3 regions of the Corynebacterium sp. A21 genome follow, and region 1 is predicted to be linked to each of the others. Evidence: riboswitches for the same ligand, from Rfam matches in the RefSeq annotation. Region 1 holds a riboswitch; each other region holds the start of a gene.
The links. A riboswitch is a leader RNA that binds a small molecule or an ion and turns the genes downstream of it on or off. The one in region 1 is predicted to bind thiamine pyrophosphate.
Positions count from the first base shown of each region.

Region 2: another riboswitch for thiamine pyrophosphate. It lies ahead of thiM (hydroxyethylthiazole kinase); the one in region 1 lies ahead of ACTU46_RS06505 (3-oxoacyl-ACP reductase).
Region 3: another riboswitch for thiamine pyrophosphate. It lies ahead of ACTU46_RS05355 (ECF transporter S component); the one in region 1 lies ahead of ACTU46_RS06505 (3-oxoacyl-ACP reductase).

Region 1 covers NZ_JBQPQY010000003.1:30,604-36,938, forward strand. Annotated here, with positions in the region: gene ACTU46_RS06475 (carbohydrate ABC transporter permease) at 1-755, shown strand, start outside; gene ACTU46_RS06480 (carbohydrate ABC transporter permease) at 752-1,588, shown strand; gene ACTU46_RS06485 (DUF3995 domain-containing protein) at 1,588-2,031, shown strand; gene ACTU46_RS06490 (hypothetical protein) at 2,042-2,257, shown strand; gene ACTU46_RS06495 (VOC family protein) at 2,268-2,708, opposite strand; gene ACTU46_RS06500 (dihydrofolate reductase family protein) at 2,794-3,354, shown strand; TPP riboswitch at 3,392-3,490, shown strand; gene ACTU46_RS06505 (3-oxoacyl-ACP reductase) at 3,561-4,340, shown strand; partial or broken gene ACTU46_RS06510 (LLM class flavin-dependent oxidoreductase) at 4,348-4,726, shown strand; gene ACTU46_RS06515 (hypothetical protein) at 4,706-4,903, shown strand; gene ACTU46_RS06520 (aldehyde dehydrogenase family protein) at 5,144-6,335, opposite strand, start outside.
Region 2 covers NZ_JBQPQY010000001.1:817,719-824,053, forward strand. Annotated here, with positions in the region: gene ACTU46_RS03725 (NAD(P)/FAD-dependent oxidoreductase) at 1-604, opposite strand, end outside; gene ACTU46_RS03730 (VOC family protein) at 785-1,201, shown strand; gene ACTU46_RS03735 (class I SAM-dependent methyltransferase) at 1,213-2,508, opposite strand; gene ACTU46_RS03740 (NAD(P)/FAD-dependent oxidoreductase) at 2,723-4,123, shown strand; TPP riboswitch at 4,281-4,381, shown strand; gene thiM (hydroxyethylthiazole kinase) at 4,375-5,181, shown strand; gene ACTU46_RS03750 (bifunctional hydroxymethylpyrimidine kinase/phosphomethylpyrimidine kinase) at 5,185-6,335, shown strand, end outside.
Region 3 covers NZ_JBQPQY010000002.1:263,861-270,195, forward strand. Annotated here, with positions in the region: gene ACTU46_RS05330 (NUDIX hydrolase) at 1-341, opposite strand, end outside; gene ACTU46_RS05335 (hypothetical protein) at 379-1,179, shown strand; gene ACTU46_RS05340 (hypothetical protein) at 1,168-1,635, opposite strand; gene ACTU46_RS05345 (energy-coupling factor transporter transmembrane component T family protein) at 1,637-2,389, opposite strand; gene ACTU46_RS05350 (ABC transporter ATP-binding protein) at 2,386-3,750, opposite strand; gene ACTU46_RS05355 (ECF transporter S component) at 3,747-4,361, opposite strand; TPP riboswitch at 4,352-4,461, opposite strand; gene ACTU46_RS05360 (DUF2218 domain-containing protein) at 4,477-4,827, opposite strand; gene ACTU46_RS05365 (DUF808 domain-containing protein) at 4,945-5,868, shown strand; gene zupT (zinc transporter ZupT) at 5,885-6,335, opposite strand, start outside.

The DNA.
Region 1 (6,335 bases):
GCACCCTGGCCACCGATTTCTGGCCGGCGGTGCGGATCACCCTCTTCTTCACCGTGGTCACTGTTGCCCTGGAGACCGTCCTGGGCATGTGCATGGCGTTGATCATGAACAAGGAGTTCCGTGGCCGTGCCCTGGTGCGCGCCGCGGTGCTGATCCCCTGGGCGATCCCCACCGCCGTGACCGCGAAGCTCTGGCAGTTCATCTTCGCCGAGCGCGGCATCGTCAATGAGCTCTTCAATCTGGACATCAGTTGGACCACCGATCCCTGGGCTGCGCGGGCCGCGGTGATCCTGGCCGATGTTTGGAAGACCACGCCCTTTATGGCCTTGCTGATCCTCGCTGGCCTGCAGATGCTCCCGAAGGACACCTATGAGGCCGCCCGGGTGGATGGTGCCAGCCGCTGGCAACAGTTCACCAAAATCACGTTGCCGCTGGTCAAACCGGCCCTGATGGTGGCGGTCCTGTTCCGCACCCTGGATGCGCTGCGCATGTACGATCTCCCGGTCATCATGATCTCCAGCTCCTCCAACTCCCCTACCGCCGTGATCTCCCAGCTGGTAGTGGAGGATATGCGGCAGAATAACTTCAACTCCGCCTCGGCGCTGTCCACCCTGATCTTCCTGCTCATCTTCGCGGTCGCGTTCATCATGATCCGCTTCCTGGGCGCGGATGTCTCGGGGCAACGCAGCGTGAGCAGGCGAAAACCCACGGGTAGCCGCAAGAAACGGACCAAGCAGGAGGTCACGGTATCATGAGCAAGAAACTGAAGTCACAGATCCTCAACTACGCCGGGGTGGTGTTCATCCTCTTCTGGGGCTTGGCGCCTTTCTACTGGATGGTGATCACCGCACTGCGCGATTCCGCGCACACCTTCGACACCACCCCCTGGCCCACGCATGTGACCCTGCAGAACTTCCAGGATGCGTTGGCCACCGACAAGGGCAATAACTTCCTCGCCGCCATCGGCAACTCGCTGATCATCAGCGTGACCACCACCACGCTGGCCGTCGTGGTGGGGGTCTTCACCGCCTACGCACTGGCGCGGCTGAACTTCCCGGGCAAGGGCATCGTCACCGGCATCATCCTCGCCGCCTCGATGTTCCCCGGCATTGCCCTGGTCACCCCGCTCTTCCAGCTCTTCGGCGATATCGGCTGGATCGGCAGTTACCAGGCACTGATCATCCCGAATATCTCCTTCGCGCTGCCGCTGACCATCTACACCCTGGTCTCCTTCTTCCGGCAGCTGCCCTGGGAGCTCGAGGAAGCAGCGCGTGTCGACGGCGCGAGCCGCGGCCAGGCCTTCCGCCTGATCCTCCTGCCGCTCGCCGCACCTGCCCTGTTCACCACCGCGATCCTGGCGTTCATCGCCACCTGGAACGAGTTCATGCTCGCCCGCCAGCTCTCGACGACCGCGACCGAACCCGTCACCGTGGCCATCGCCCGATTCTCCGGCCCGAGCTCCTTCGAGTACCCCTACGCCGCAGTCATGGCTGCCGGCGCACTGGTCACCATCCCGTTGATCATCATGGTGCTGATCTTCCAGCGTCGGATCGTCTCCGGACTCACGGCCGGTGGTGTAAAAGCCTGATGCCGCACCCAGCCCTCCTCCTCGCCGCACTCGCCGGCTGCCTCCATGGCGCCGCAAGTGTGTACTGGGGGTTGGGCGGGCAGTGGCTGTTGAACACCGTCGGCGAGCAGGTCACCGGCCGATTCGTCGGGATGGGCTGGCTGCTGCTGATCCTCGGGGCGCTGAAGATCAGCTTCGCACTCCTGCCGTTGCGGCTTATCGACGCCCCGCCCTGGCGGTGGTGCTACTGGCTCGGCGCCGCAGTCCTGATCATCTGGGGTGGCATGAACACCGTGGTGGCCAACCTGATACTGGTCGAGGTCATCCCCCGCGGTGCACAGTTCGACTTCGCCGCCATGGCAGGTCACGCCTGGCTCTGGGACCCGCTCTTTCTCCTCTGGGGCACTGCCCTCGTGGTCGGTCTGCTGGCCACGCAGCGGAGCAGCCCTGAGCCAACCCCCTAAGCTGGTGACCATGAGCCCCACTGAACCCCAGAACCATTCCGAAGATCGGCGCCGCAAGATGCAGCTGGATACGCTGACCGGCTTCCTGGGATTCTTCGCCTTCATCGCCCTGGTTCAGGCCGTGATCAATGTGGTCCAGCCCGAACCGAAGGTCTGGCCGGCACTGCTGGCGCTGGTATTGGTCATTGCCGCGGTAATGAGCTGGCGGGCAGGGCGTTCCCGATAGCGGGTGCTGCTCAGCCGATCCGCTCCGCCAGCGCCACGATAATCCCGGCGGGCCCGCGCAGATAGCAGAGCTGATAGATGTCCTCGTAGTTGGCGATCTCCCCGAGTAGCTCGGCACCATGCGGGCGCAGCTTAGCAAGAGTGGCCTCAAGATCATCGACCGCGAACATGACCCGGTGCAGGCCAATGGTGTTGGGGGCAAGCTCCGCCGGCGAGGTTGCCAACGCTTCCGGCTGGAGGTACCTGGTCAATTCGATCCGGCCATGGCCATCAGGGGTCTTCATTAGCGCAATCTCGCTCCGCACTCCCGAGATTCCCACTGTGAGATCGACAAACTCCCCTTCCACTATTTGTCGGCCCTCAAGCTCCATACCGAGTGCGGTGAAGAAATCGATGGCGTGATCCAGGTCCTCGACGACGATGGCGGTATTATCCATGCGTTGGATGGTCATACCCGCGAGACTACCTCTGGCGGCCTGCTCCCAGCGAGATCCTCGCTCCGGAGCTGCCCGGGTTCAGCTGATCTACACTCGAACCATGGCGATCATCTATAACGCAGCGACGACCATGAACGGCTTCATCGCGGATGAAAACAACTCCCTGCAGTGGCTTTTCGAAGTCGCCGGCAGTGATGAAGCCGAAGACGACATCGGAAATTTCCTGGCCGGGGTATCCACCCTGGTCATGGGGTCCACCACCTACGAATGGCTGATCCGAGAGATGGATCTGCTCAATAATCCCCAGGCCTGGATCGATGCCTATGGTGACCGGCCGAACTGGGTCTTCTCCAGCCGCAATCTACCGATTCCGGAGGGGACCAATATCAAGGTCATCAACAGCTCGGTCGGAGATGCACTCCCCCGTATCCGGGACACCGCTGGTGAGGGAAATATCTGGGTGATGGGCGGCGGTGATCTGGTCGGCCAGTTCTTTGATATCGGCGCCCTGGACCGCATTATCTTGACCATGGCCCCGGTCTTCCTCCCCGCCGGTGCGCCGACGCTGCCGCGACGGATCGAGAGTGCGCAGCTGCGCACCGCAGGGACCCGGCAGGTGGGTAGGTTTCTTGAGGTTACCTTTGAGGTGCTCCCGGGCTAAATCCCGCCTGCCTTCGCTGTGGAACTGCTAGGGTCGCTTATGTGACACGGGGTGCCCTCCATTCGGAGGGCTGAGAACACACCCGTTGAACCTGATCCAGTTAGTACTGGCGAAGGGACTGTCTACGATGCCGCTTACCCGCGCCCCTCCGGGGCAGCGGGAAGCCTTCCGGCGGTGCCTTCGCCTCGCAGCAGAAAGGCACAGCGTTGACTACTTCTCTCGCCACCCCGATTTCCGAGCAGGTGGTCCTGGTGACTGGCGGCGCCCGGGGACTCGGCCGTTGCATTGCAGAGGCGTTCCTCAATGAGGACGCCCGCGTCGCCGTCAACTACCACTCCAGCCGCGCGGCAGCTGAAGAGTTCGCTGCGGCGCATCCCGGCCGGGCGATTGCGCTCCCAGCCGACGTCCGCGACCGCAGCCAGGTCGATACTCTGATCACGCAGGCCGCAGAAGCGTTTGGCACCCCGGTCACCACCGTGATCAACAACGCCCTGGTGGACTTCGCCTTCGACGGTGATGCCCGACCCAAGGCCGAGGACATCTCCTACCAACGCTTCGACAACCAATTCGCCGGCACCGTGGCAGGTGCCCTCAACGTGGTGCAGGCGGCACTCCCCGGTTTCAAGGAGGCCGGATTCGGTCGGGTGCTCAACATCGGCACCAACCTCGTGCAGCATCCGGTGGTTCCCTACCACGACTACAACGCCGCCAAAGCGGCTCTGCTCTCACTGACCCGAACGCTGGCCGTCGATCTGGGCAAACATGCGGTCACCGTCAACATGCTCAGCGGTGGTCTGCTGCGCACCACTGACGCCAGCTCAACCACCCCGCCGGAGGTGTTCGACGCCATCGCCACCGGCACCCCACTCGGCTCAGTGACCACCCCGGAGGAACTTGCCGACGCCGCGCTTTTCTTCGCGTCCCCGTGGTCGCGGGCCATCACCGGCCAAAACCTCATCGTCGACGGCGGACTGGTCATGAACTGATGTCCACCTGAATCGCTTCACCTTCGCCGCCGGGCACCACTCTGGCGCCTGTCGGGCTCCGCAGTCCAGCGCCAGCCGACTGGGAGACATCACCTACTGGGAGGAACTCGCGCGCACCGCGAAACGCGGCCTCCTGGGTGCGGTATTCCTCGCGGACAGCCAATCGGCTGGGTTCGGCGGCATGGGAAACGGTCCCGGTTGGTTCCTCGATCCGATCACCACGCTCATGGCCATGGCCCGGGCCACCGAAAATATCGGCCTGGTGACCACCGTATCCAGTACCTTCTGGCAGCCTTTTCCACGCTGCCCGGCTGCTGGCAAGCCTCGACCACAGCTCCAGTAGCAGGGCGGGCATCAACGTGGTCATGATCGCCGATGAAATCGAACGCTGGGTCGATGGCGGCGGTGCCGACGGCTTCAACCTCATGGCGCCGACCCTGCCTGAAGGCATTGAGGACTTTGTGGACCAGGTGGTTCCGGTGCTGCAGGAGCGCGGTCGCTTCCGCCGCTGTTATGAGGGCGCCACCTTGAGGTCGCACCTGGGGTTGCCCAGACCTGAGTAGGGAAATTGTTCGGCTGGCCGGTTGTCTAGCCTGTTGAGGCTGGAGTATCGGGAAAGGAGGGCAAACATCCCGACATGGGATGCCGAAGGAATTCCTCACGGTTCCTCGCGAACCGTCGGGAAACCTGTGTCGGTTGGTGGAATCAGCGATCAAAAAGACTGTCCACTGCACCATCAGCCTCGGGAGTGCGGAGGAGGACCTGGTGTCCGAGGCTGACCAGGCTTAGACAGATTGAAGGGGTCAGGACGCCGGTGACTGTCCGGCATTCGACTGGTCGCTGACGCGGAAGAGGTGTTCATTGACGAACTCCCCCACGCCCCAGCGTCCGAGTTCGCGGCCGTAACCTGAGCGCCCCACACCGCCGAAGGGCAGGCCAGCAGCGGTGGTACCGTGCTCATTGACAAAGGTCATGCCGTCCTTGAGTCGGCTTGCCACCTCATGGGCCTGTGCCAGGTCCGTGCCCCATACGGAGCTGGATAGGCCGTACTCCGAGTCATTGGCGATCTCCACCGCCTCATCGATGTCCTTCGCCTTGTAGACGATGGCCACCGGCCCGAAGATCTCATTGCAGCCGATATCCGCGCTGCGGTCGACATCAGTGAGCAGGGTGGCTTCCATGTATGCGCCTGCGCGGTCGATCTTTCCCCCACCGACCTGAATTTTCGCGGTACCGCTGCGTTCAGCTTCGGTCAGTCGCTCGACGATCTCGTCACGAGCACCGATCGAGGACAGCGGCCCCATGCCAGCGTCCTTGTCGTCATAAGGACCGACTTCAATCTGAGCGATCTGTTCCTTCAGATATGAGACGGTGCGGTCGTAGAAATCCGCCAGCACGATCAGCCGTTTCGGAGCGTTACAGGCCTGACCGGTGTTGTACATCCGGATCTTGGTGTACTTCTCCAGCACCCAGTCCAAATTCTCATCATCAAGGATCAGGAAGGGATCATTGCCGCCCAATTCCAGCAGCGATTTCTTATAGTTTTCACCGGCGGTGCTGGCTACGGCGGCACCGGCGGCTTCAGAGCCGGTGAGCGAGACACCCTTGATCCGTGGATCCGCCACGAAGTCATTCATCTGGGATCCGGAGGCGTAGATGTTGATGAACACATCCTTCGGCAGCCCGGCCTCTTCCAGCAGCTCCTGGCAGGCCTGGGAAGACAGCGGGCAGAGGGAGGCGTGCTTGAGCACCAGAGAATTTCCCAGCAGGAGGTTGGGTGCCGCCCAGCGGGCGACCTGATAATAGGGGAAGTTCCAGGGCATGATGCCCAGCAGTGGTCCGAGTGGGTCTTTACGGACGTAGGTCTGTTCGGCCCCCTGGGCCGGTAGTGCCTCATCGGCCAGGAGCTCGTGGGCGTGCTCGGCGTACCAGCGGTAGATGTCGGCGACGATGCCCAGCTCCATCTTCGCCCAGCGGGTCAGTTTGCCCATTTCC
Region 2 (6,335 bases), on a different contig from region 1:
TGTTGTGCTCGGCGAACACTTCGTGGAGGCGGTCGGTGATCGAGGGCGGGAACATGTTCTCCAGCAGCTTCTCACCCAGGTAATAGGCCGTGACTTCAGCGCCGGTGGTGGATAGTCCGGCGGCGATCTCGGAGCCGATATAGCCGCCGCCGACGATCGCGATCTTTGCCCCGGGGGTGGCCAGTTCACGCAGCCGTCGGTAGTCGGCGACGCTGCGTAGGTAGATCAACCGCTCATCGGTGATCTCACCGAAGTGGCGGGCGGTGGACCCCGTCGCCAGGAGCAGCTTGCCGTAGCCGACGGTGTGCCCGTCTCCGGTGCTCACGGTGTGTGCGGCAGCGTCAATCCCGGTGACCGTCACCTCGTTGAATAGTTGGGCTCCGGTGTCTGCGGCGGTGTGCAGGTCCTGTGAGGCCGGGTCATCATCATCGCCGAGCCAGAGGGTCTTGGTCAGCGCTGGGCGGTACACCGGCCCGTCCCCGTCGGCCGAGATGATACCGATGCTGGCGGTCGGGGCGGCTTTCCTGATCGCCCGGGCCGCTTTGTCTGCGGCCACACCGCCGCCCACAATCAGATGGTCATAGCTGTCCTTGAGTGTTGACATGATGGCCGTTCCCTCCTTGGTTGAGCACCCTCGAAGAACTGTTTCCCCCAGCCTAGGCCCTAAATGTGAGCTGTGCCATAGCTTTGCGCGGCGCGTGTCCGGTGCCGGGTATAGGTTGGGAATGGGTCACCCGGAAGGATGCGGTGGCAGCAGCAATTGCCCTACTCAAGGAGAAATATCATGCAGGCTGATCTGACCCCCTACCGCCAGTTCCCCGGCACCACCAAAGAGGCCATGGAGTTCTACCGGTCCGTCTTCGGCGGCGAGCTGCAGGTAATGCCTTATAGTGCCGTCCATTCCCCCGAGGAGGTCGGTGGCATGGCAGACAAGATCATGCATGCCGAGCTGATCGTCGACGGGAAGAAGCTGCTCTTTGCCTCGGACGCCATTCCCGGTATGGAGCGCATCAAGGGTGAGGATACCCCGCTCTCCCTGACTGGTGGCCCCGAGACCGAGGAAGAGCTCCGTGGTACCTGGGAGAAGCTCGCTGAAGGTGGCGAGGTCACCATGCCGCTGGAGGCGGTGCCCTGGGGTGCGGTCTACGGCGCGCTGACTGATCGTTTCGGTACGCTCTGGATGTTTAATATCGGCGGCTGAGAACCCTCGTTTTAGCGCTGACCGCGTCTATTACGTGAGGTCAGTGTGAACTGCACCGCGTCAAGGTGACCGAGTTCGAAGAGTGCCTCGCGCAGTGCGTACTGGAACTGCCACATGCGGCGGAAGACGATGTCGAAACCATCTGCCGCCGCCTCCCGTTGCTGTCCCAGAAAGAGCTGGTGCTGTAACTCGAGGGTCTTGGCGTAGTGCGTTCCCAGGTGGGTCTGGCTGATCACCCGAAGCCCGGAGTGGCGGTCGAAGAGCTGGTGGACCTCGGTGATTGTGGGGTGCTCCAGCCCCGGCCAGATATAGGCCCGCAGCAGGCCCAGGGATTCCCGCACCGCGGGGGTCATGGAGTCGGTGGCCACCACGGTCTGCAGGGTCACCCGACCGCCGGGGATGAGGAGCCGGTCCAGTGCGGCGGCGAAGGCTGGCCGATCCGCCCGGCTGAGTCCCTCCAAACTTTCAACGCTGATGATGGCGTCATAGCGGCCCCGCCATTCCTTCGGCTGGGGAACCGCGCCGGAGATCTGATCGGTGTGCACGAAATCATCCACCCCGGCGAGGGTGAGCTGTTCCTGCAGGGCAGCGAAATGGTCGGGGTCGGCGGTGAGCGAATCGACGGTCGCGCGACGGTGGGCCGCAGCGACCGGTACGGCCCCACCGGCGCTGGGGAGCTCCAGCAGGTGGGTGCCGGGGCCGATTTCGGCGGCGTCGAGAAGCATCTCCACGGCGCGTTGCTGGGCGCCGGTGAGGTCCTCCCGCTCCACGAGCGTGGGATCGGCCAGGGTGGTCACGTCGACGAAGTGGCTCGCCGGTTCACGGTTGCGGCCGGCCCCGGGGACATAGGAGATCACCGCGGTGCGCTCTGTGGTGGCGGGGGCGGAGAAGACCGCTCCGAAGATACTCATGCCGTCGGCGGAGTTCAGTCGGACCAACTCCGGGGGCAGTTCCCCACCCTCATAATGGTCAAATTCAGGCTTGCGGGCGCGACGACCGGCCTTGTATCCAGCGCCGAGGAGCTTGACCAGCACCTCACGCAGTGCGCCGGACCGCCATTCGCCGGCGAGATAACTCTCGGCCAGACCCAGCCAGCCGGAGTCCGCCAACCGGGAGAAGAGTTCCTCATGATCGACGATCAGATCGGGACTGTTCGCGGGGTCAAGGCTCAGTTCGGCTTTCTCGCAGAGTTTGGCGAAGAGGGACTCCGCGTGTCTGGCACGAAGCCTCATCAGGGGGCCGGAGGGGACGTTGGCGACACCGGGCCACCGGTCTGTGTCAATTCCGTGCAGATGGGAAGAATTCACTCCCACCACCACCCTTCCCCACCGGCAATACACAATGCGGATGGAATTCTAACCCTTTTAGGCGCCGGAACCCATCAGACCTGCCGATGGGAATCATGAATTCCGGGGGCAATCAGGCAAAGCAGTGAATCCCCAGGCTGAGCCAAGTTGCGTGCACGTCTACTATGGGTGACAGCGAAACCAAAAACCCTCAAAACAGGAGTTCAACTCACCCATGTCAGATGCTCCCATCCGCCCTGCCGGCGGCCGTCACCATGTAGTCATCATCGGTTCCGGATTCGGTGGCCTTTTCGCCGCCAAGGATCTCAAGAACGCCGATGTCGACGTCACCCTGATCGACCGCACCAACCACCACCTCTTCCAGCCGCTGCTCTACCAGGTGGCAACGGGCATCCTGTCCTCCGGCGAGGTGGCACCGTCCACCCGTCAGGTGCTGTCCGGTCAGGACAACCTGAGCGTGGTCAAGGGCGAGGTGGTCAACATCGACATCGAGTCCAAGATGGTCTCCACCCAGCTGGATGAGATCAACCGCAGCTACGAGTACGATTCGCTGATCATCGCCGCCGGTGCCAGCCAGTCCTACTTCGGCAATGATCACTTCGCCCAGTACGCACCGGGTATGAAGAGTATTGATGATGCTCTCGGTCTGCGGGCCCGCATCGTCGAGGCCTTCGAACGCGCCGAGATCACCGATGATCCGGCAGAGCGTGAGCGCCTGCTCACCTTCGTTGTCGTCGGTGCCGGCCCGACCGGTGTGGAGCTGGCTGGCCAGCTGGCAGAGATGGCACACCGGACCCTCGCCGGTGAGTACACCAACTTCAACCCCTCCTCCGCCAAGATCATCCTGCTCGATGGTGCCCCGCAGGTGCTGCCGCCCTTCGGCAAGCGACTGGGCCGCAACGCCCAGCGCCAGCTGGAGAAGATCGGGGTGACCGTCAAGCTCAACGCCTTGGTCACCAATGTCGATGAGAACGTCGTGACCTACAAGTCCACCATCGACGGCTCCGAGCACTCCATCGAGGCCTTCTGCAAGATCTGGTCCGCCGGTGTCCAGGCCTCCCCGCTGGGCAAGATGGTTGCTGAGCAGGCTGGTGTCGAGACCGACCGCGCCGGTCGCGTCATGGTCAACAATGATCTCTCCGTCGGCGAGCACCGCAATGTCTTCGTCATCGGTGACATGATCTCCTTGAAGGGCCTGCCGGGTGTCGCCCAGACCGCCATCCAGGGTGGCGAGTACGTCGCCGAGCTCATCACCGAGGAGGTGGAGGGCCGCAGCATTGAGGAGCGCGAAGACTTCGACTACTTCGACAAGGGGTCCATGGCCACCGTCTCCCGCTTCTCCGCCGTGGTGAAGATGGGCAACGTCGAGGTCACGGGCTTCGTCGGCTGGCTGCTCTGGCTCGGCGTCCACGTGATGTTCCTGGTCGGCTTCCGTAACCGTGTGGTCTCCGCCCTCAACTGGGGTCTCAACGCCCTGTCCCCGAAGCGCTACAATCTGGCCACCACCCGCCAGCAGCTGCTGGCCCGCAACGCCATTCAGACCGTCGCCGAGCTCGACGGCGTGCCGGCTGACGCACCGATCGACGTGCTCAGCCGCATCAACCTCAATAAATAAGAGGTAGCCGCAGACGCCGCGCTCTCCCCACCTTCCGAGATCATCCGGAACCGGGAGGGTGCGGCGTTTCTGTCTTTTCTGGGGCCCGGCTTTCCCCGGACACGCCCTTAGCGTGGCCCCCATCATCCGGTGGGGGTCCTGCTCTGATAGATTTTCAGCCACAGACACGGGGTGCCTGCCGATCGACGGTGGGCTGAGATAAGACCCGCTGAACCTGCTCTAGCTCGTACTAGCGAAGGGATGTCCTTAACGTGGCATATCCATATCATCTGATCATCGACACTTTGCGCCAGCACACTCCCCTGGTCCAATGCCTGACTAATTCGGTGGTCATGCAGTTCACCGCCAATACCCTCCTCGCTGCCGGCGCTTCACCCGCCATGTGCGACACCCCGGCGGAGTCATATGACTTCGCCCAGGTGGCCTCCGGGGTACTCATCAACGCCGGCACCCCCAGCGCAGAGCAGTACCGGGGCATGGCCGAGGCGATCCGCGGCGCGAATGCGGCCGGCACTCCCTGGGTGCTGGACCCCGTCGCCGTCGGCGGGCTGAAGCAGCGCACCGAGTTCGCCCGGGGGGTCGTCGATAAGCGGCCCACCGCCATCCGTGGCAACGCCTCCGAAGTCGCCGCCCTGGCCGGCCTCGGTGCTGGCGGGCGTGGGGTGGATGCCACCGATTCGGTGGAGTCCGCGCTGACAGCCGCCCGGCTGCTGGCGACGCGCACCGGTGGTGTGGTCGCGGTCTCCGGCCCGGTCGATCTGATCGTCTCCGCGGATCGCGTCACCCGCCTCTCCTCCGGTGATCCAATGTTGCAGCTGGTCATCGGTACCGGCTGTTCCCTGGGGGCGTTGACCGCCGCTTATCTCGGCGCGGTCCGGGATACCGGGATCCCGCTTCACGACGCCGTCCTCGCCGCCCATGCCCACCTGGGTGTCGCCGGGCAGCTCGCAGCCACCCGGGCCACCGCCCCTGGATCCTTTGCCGTCGCGCTCCTTGATGCTCTCCACGAGCTCAACTCCGGGCAGATCCGCGACCTGAGCAGCATCGAGGAGAACTAGGACATGATCGACTACTCCATCTATCTGGTCACTGATCCCCTACTCGGCGGCGGGCCTGAGAAGGTCACCGGCATTGTCGAGCGCGCCCTCGCCGGCGGGGTGAGCGTGGTGCAGCTGCGCGACAAGGACGCCTCCCATGAGGAGTTTCTGGCCCGCGCCCGGGAGCTGAAAACCATCACCGACGCCCATGGGGTGCCCTTGTTCATCAACGACCGCGTGGATATCGCGATTGAGCTGGGTCTGCATCTGCACATCGGGCAGGGCGACATGGCCTATATCGATGCCCGCCGGGCCTTACCGGAGCATCTGCTCCTGGGGTTGACCATCGAGAACCGCCAACAGCTGGCGGACTGCATCACCGAATGCACGACCACCGGGGTCAAGGTCCCGGATGTGGTCGGCCTGGGCCCGGTGCGAGCCACCGAGACCAAACCTGATGCCCCGGCAGCTGTCGGTATCGCGGGCATCGCCGAGCTGGCCCCGATCGCCGCCGAGCACGGTATGGCTTCGGTCGCCATCGGCGGAGTTGGCCAACACAATGCCGCTGAGCTGGCGCGCACCGCCACCGACGGCCTCTGCGTGGTCTCGGCGATCATCGCCGCTGCTGATCCGGCCGCCGCGGCCGCCGATCTCAAGCAGACCTGGGAGCAGCACCGGGCACCGATGAACCAGCCCACCGCGCCTTCCTGCCCCCGCGTGCTCTCGATCGCCGGGACCGACCCCTCCGGTGGTGCCGGGATGCAGGCGGACCTGAAGTCCATCACCGCAGCTGGTGGTTATGGCATGTCCGTGGTGACCTCCCTGGTGGCGCAGAACACCACCGGGGTGCAGTCGTTCCACACCCCACCACTGAGATTCCTGGATGAACAGCTGGCCTCGGTCTTCGGGGACGTCGAGGTGGACGCCCTCAAGATCGGCATGCTGGGCTCCGCCGCTACTGCCGCCACGGTGAGCCGGTGGCTGCGGGAACAGCCGCATGGCCCGGTGGTGCTGGATCCGGTGATGATCGCCACCAGCGGTGACCGGCTACTCGAGGAGGATGCCGAGGCCGCCATCCGGTCTCTGGCCGCTGAGGTCGACGTGGTTACCCCGAATATCCCGGAGTTAGCGGTGCTCGTGGATCAGCCTGAGGCCGCTGATCTGAGCGCCGCCAT
Region 3 (6,335 bases), on a different contig from region 1:
GATTCAGAGTCCACCGCAAAGAAACGGGCCTCCTCGATCTCCTCGAAAACCTCCGGAAGTCCCCCGATCGGGTCGGCGGCGAGGTAGACATCACAGTCCACCCCGGCGCCGTCCTCATTGGCGGCAGGTGCTTCAAAACGCCCCAGGTGGGACAGCCGGGAGGGATCCAGCCGGATGCGCAGCTCCTCCGCCACCTCCCGCACCGCCGCGCACAACGGCGTTTCCCCGGCTTCAAGCTTTCCGCCGACCAACATGAAACTGCCGGTCCCCCGCTTTCGCACGCTCAGAATCCGGCCGTCCTCGCTGCGCAGCACCACGGCTGCAATCCTGATAGTTTCCACGGTTACCAGGGTATCGCCACAAGCAGGAGGAACAATCATGACCGAACTCAAGGAATACGATGGCCGCCCAGCAGTAATGGTCACCAAGCACTTTTCCCAGTCACCGGAGATCCTGTGGTCGGCCATCAGCACCGCAGCGGGCCTGAGCTCCTGGTTTCCCAGCGTGGTGGACATCAGTGGCAGGCAGCTCCGCTTTCGTGATTTCGCGGTAACCCCGGCAGAGCTGGGCGAGATTCTCGAACGGCGGGAACCAACGCGCCTGGTGCTCTCCTGGCACACCGACCTGATGATCCTGGAGCTGGAGCCGGGGACCACCCTGCGGCTGACCTACGTCTTCGATGATCTGCCCGGCGCGGCCAGCTATGCCACCGGCTGGGAGACCTGCCTGGAGGTGCTGGCCCACCATCTGCGGCAGGAGCCGGTCCCTGAGTTCGGCCCGCGGCCCGAAAGACACCAGGAGCTGGCGCTGCAGTTCGGTCTGGACGAGCCCCAGGTCGCCCATGATGAGAGCGGCTGGATGGTGCGCTGGGAGCGTCAGATGACGGTGCCCGCGGAGGTCGTCTGGGATCATTTCCGGCCCCCGGCCGCCGGCCAGACATACCACGCTCCCCAGGCCCCGGAAGCTGTGCTGGGTGTGGTCACCGAATCCAGCCCTGCCGAGGTCCTGGACTTTGTCACGGGCGCAGGTGAGCCGGGGGATCGGGTGCGGCTCGAGCTGACCGCGGGCACCGGTCACGGCATCCGGGCGATACTCACCGTCTGGGGCCACGAGCCCACGGAGCTGGCACCAGCGGTGGCCCAGTGGGGTGTGCTCGGACCGATCGCTTCAGCCCGGTAGTTCCAGGTCCGCCCGGACTGCTCCGGCAAAATGGAGTGCCTCCTGCGCGGCCCACATCTCCCACCAGGGTGCGAAGCCCGGATCGCGCCGCAGGGCACGCTCCCGGCGTAGGGCGGCCGGGGCGTCGACACGCACGCTCAGGGTCTCTCCGAGCTGCCGGGCGGCGCTTATCGACGCCGTGGTGACCGCGCCCGCGCCCTCGATGATCAAGGACGCACCCGGGATCAGCGGCTGCCACTGCCCCGGCCGGTCCGCTTCCCAATCCCAGCGGGTGAAGCCTGGGGTGAGTGGGTGCAGCACCTGCCGGGCGACCATCTCGGCGGCGGCGGCGAGTCCTCCCCAACCGGGATAGAAATCATCCAGGTGTACCAGTTGGTAGCCGGTCTCTGCGGCCAGCTGGCGGGCGAGCGTGGTTTTGCCTGAGCCGGAGCGCCCGTCGATGAGGAGGGTGAACACGTTAAGCCCCGAGGAAGCGGAAGGAACCGGTCCAGATCGCCACACCAATGGCCACGGTGGAGATCAGCACACAGCAGGCAAGAACCGTGAAATCCCGCGCGCCGACCTTCGATTCCCGGGCCCAGGTGCGCTGCCCACCGCCGAAACCACGGGCTTCCATGGCGGTGGCCAACTTTCCACCACGCCGCAGGGACAGGACCAGCAGCCCGAAGGCCATGGTCAGCAGATGTTTGATCCGGCCCTGATCCGCGATGCCGCGGGAACGCCTCGCCTGGGCCATCGAGGACCAGTCCGAGCGGAAGAGCGAGGTCAACCGGGCACCGGCCACCGCGCCGATGACGAAACGTTCCGGCAGCCGAGCCACCTGTGCCAGCCCATCGCCCAGATCAGTGGGATCGACCTTGGCCGCCAACACCACCACCGGTAGCCCGACGGCGAGCACACGGACCATGATCGCCGCCGCCAGCTGCAGGGAGTTGTCGGTGACGGTGGCGAAGAGGAACTCGACGTACACCTGCCCCTCGGGACGGCCGTAGAGCGCCATCGACACCCCGGCGATCGGGGCGGCCAGCAGAATCGGCCACCCCCGTTTGAACATGGTCCACCAACCCACTCCCGCCAACGGCGCAAGCGCCAGGGTGAACGCCAGCGAGACCGTCGCCGAAACCAGATCCACGCTCAGCAGCAGCGGTGTGGTCAGCAGGATCAGCGCCGCGATCCTCGTGACCGGATTGATTCCCCGGAGCAGATTCATGAGACCGCCACGTGATGATCACCCAGGCTGTTGATGAAGGCCTGGTCATGGGTCACCGAAACGATGGTGACCCCTTCGGCAGTCAACTCCCGGAGCATGAGCACCAGCTCCTTGAAGGTCTCCGGGTCCTGGCCGAAGGTCGGCTCATCCAGGATCAGGAGCTTCGGGGCCGCCACCAGGGCGGTGGCCACCGACAGTCGCCGCTTCTCCCCGCCGGAGAGGGTGAAGGGATTGGCCTGGGCGAGGTGATCAAGCCGAAGGCGCTCAAGGAGCTCAGCGATGCGCTCCCCGGCGCCGGAAAGCTTCATCACCTTCGGCCCGACCGCCATCTCCTCGGCGACGGTACGTGCGACAAACTGGTGCTCCGGGTCCTGGAAGACCATGCCGATCCGTTTCGCCAGCGCCGCCGAACGCCACTTGTGCGGCGCATTCCGGAGCCCCTGGCGCAGCTCCTCGGAGACCTCCAAGGTGCCGCTGCGAGGTGGGAGCAGCCCGGCCAGGGTCATGGCCAGCGTGGACTTTCCGGCACCATTGGGCCCGGTGATCACGGTGGAGGCCCCGGCGGGCAGCCGCAAGGTGCGGGGCGGGCCCCACTGGGTCACCAGATCATGGGCGGACATCAGGGACGCGGCCCGGGAAAGGTCGGTGTGTGCCGGTTCCAGTACAGGTGTGCCAGACAGTTCTGCCGGGGAGATCTCCTGAATCTGGCCATCCGACAGACGCAGCACCGTATCAACGATCGGCAGCCAGAATTCATGGCGGTGCTCCACGATTACCAGGGTCGCCCCGGTCTCGTTGACTATGCGGTCCACCGCCGCCACCACCTCCCGCTGCCCCACCGGATCAAGGTTCGCGGTGGGCTCATCCAGGAGAATCAGACTCGCCCCCATGGCGATCACCCCGGCCAGCGCCAGACGCTGCTTCTGACCACCCGAAAGGTGTGCGGTGGGATGATCCAGGGGCAGATCCAGCCCCACCATCTCCAGAGCGCGACGCACCCGCGGCCAGATCTCCGCAGGCGGGACGCCGAGATTCTCGCAACCGAAAGCGACATCATCGCCCACCCGACTGGCGATCACCTGGGAATCAGGGTCCTGCAGCACCAGCCCGACGGTGGGGTTGTCCACGGCGTCGATAAGCAGGGTGCCCTGCCGCTCACCATCCTCGGCATCACCGAGAACCCCGGCCAGCGCCGCCAGCAGGGTGGATTTTCCGGAACCGGAATTACCGCTGAGCAGGACCCGCTGTCCTGGCCCGATATCGAGATTGATGCCGGCTAAGGCGGGCCTGGTGCGGCTGGCATGACGCCACCCGAAATCGCGGGCGGTGACACCTGCCCCTCGAACAATATTTCTGGTCATACCTGCGGCCGCAGTTCCCGGCCCACCGCAAAACGGTCCAGAGCGCCGGTCGCCGCCAGCGACTTGACCAGATAGAAGCCCAGGGCTCCCGCCAGCACCGCCCCGGAAACCAGGAGGCAGGAAAGATAGATGATGTTGAAGGTCAGGGACATCGCGTAATAAGCGCTGAGGAAAAGTTCCAGCACATAGGCACCGATACCGGCGCCGATCCCTGCGAGCACCGCCACCGGCAAAGTGAAACGGCGGTAGCGGAAGGCTGCGAAAACCAGCTCGGCGCCCAAGCCTTGGGCCAGCCCTGAGTATGCGGTCTCGATTCCCCACTGATTACCCAGCGCCGCAGAGACCACTGCGGCGAGCAACTCAACGAAGAGGGCCGCACCGGGCTTGCGGATCACCAGTCCACCGATGACACCGCCGATCAGCCAGATGCCGGCGGCCATGCCACCCAAGCCCGGGGTCAGGGCATCAAAGGCGGTGAACCAGGCATAGCCTACTGAGTTCCATACCCAGAAGAGCAGTCCGCAGGCCACACCAAGGACCGCTGCGATGATGATGTCAATGACCCGCCAAGTAGATGTGGTGGGGTTTTGGGGTACACGTGTACCAGTCATGGATTCCTCCCTAGCGCCGGCATTATCCGGATCAGGTTCAACGGTCGCCGATATGCAGCATCTCAGCCCGGAGTTTCACCGAGCACCCGTGGTTATCTAGTTGTCTAACCGGGCCTTACTCTACGCCATCGAGGTCAGCGGAGGAAAAAACGGTCCCTGCCACCCCTCCCTCGCGACGCCAGGAAACCTTGAGTTCATCGCGGGCACCGAAGTGAACCAGATGGCGCGCGATCACCAGTTCCAGGGCTTCCACGTGTTCCGGTGCGGTCACCAGGTGGAGCAGCAGCACCGAGTCCCCGACGATCATACTCACCTCACCGGCCATCTCACCTTCGAAATAAAGGTGTCCGCGGCCCTCCGCGGCATCCCAATCCGTCTTCAGTTTCTGGGAGAAGTGCGCAGCCAGCTGCTTGCCGTATCGGGCGGGGCGATCAGTGGCAACACGGGCGGTGGAAGCTGAGGTCATGGCCCTCAAGTTACCTCCTTGCCCGCCGGTAGTACATTGCCCCCTCCCCTTGGAACACATGAGGGCACAGAAGCGGGTATCTTATGTCACATTCCCATCATTAGGAAGGTGACTGTTATGCCTGGTGGACTTGCCGCCCTGCTCGACGACATTGCTGCTATCGCCAGAACCGCCGCCGCCACCGTCGATGACGTGGCCGCCGCAGCCGGAAAGACCAGTGCCAAGGCCGCTGGCGTGGTCATCGACGACGCCGCTGTCACCCCGAAGTACGTCTCCAATGCCTCCCCCGCCCGCGAACTCCCGATGATCTGGCGGATCACCAAGGGATCCTTCCGCAACAAACTGATCATCATTCTTCCGATTATCCTGTTGCTGAACTGGCTCGCACCCTGGGCGCTGACACCATTGCTGATGCTCGGCGGCACGTACCTGTGTTTCGAGGGTGCGGAAAAGATCTGGCATAAACTCACCGGCCAGCATGCCACTGAAACCCCCGCCACCGATGAAGGCCCGGAGTCAGAGGACAAACTGGTCAAGGGTGCGATCATGACCGACCTCATCCTGAGTGCCGAGATCATGGTCATCTCACTCAATGAGGTGGCCACCCAGACCTTCTGGATGCAGCTGAGTGTGCTGTTGATTGTGGCCATCGGGGTGACCGTCCTGGTCTACGGGGCGGTGGGGCTCCTGGTGAAAATGGATGACCTCGGACTCCGGATGATCGAGAAGGACCCGACGGGAGGCGGTGCCAAATTTGGCCGGGGCCTGGTTGTCGCCATGCCGAAAGTACTGACGGTCATCGCCATCATCGGTACCTTCGCCATGCTCTGGGTCGGTGGCCACATCATGATCGTCGGGCTCGAGGAGTTCGGGGCGATCTGGTTCTACGAGATCGCCCACGGCGCGGAAGTAGCCCTCGGGGGCGGCGCACTCGGCTGGGTGGGCAATACCCTCGTCTCGCTGATCTTCGGTTTCCTCTGGGGCACCGTGATCGTCGGATTGCTCGGCGCAATCTCCAAACTGAGCGGCAGGTCCCACTAACCTCCGGGGAATTCCGCTAGAGGAACATCACCAGGCTGACCGCCATGACCGCCATGCCCAGCACCAGGCCGTAAATGGCGTGGTGGTGGCGCCCGGTGGATACCGCGGTGGGCAGCAGCTCATCCATTGAGATGAAAACCATGATGCCGGCGACCGCACCGAAAGCCAGTCCCAGGGTGGTGTCCCCCAGGTAGGGCAGCAGGATCAGATAGCCCAGCACCGCGCCGACCGGCTCCGACATCCCGGAGAGGGTGGAGAGCCAGAAGGCCTTGGCCCGCGAACCCGTGGCCTCCCGGATCGGCACCGCCACCGCGATTCCCTCGGGGATATTGTGGATCGCGATGGCCGCCACGATCGGGATCGCCAGGGTGGGATCATCCAGCGCGGAGAGGAAGGTGGCAAATCCTTCCGGGAAGTTGTGGATCGCGATGGCCAGGGCAGTCAGGGTGCCCATCTTCATCAGCTTC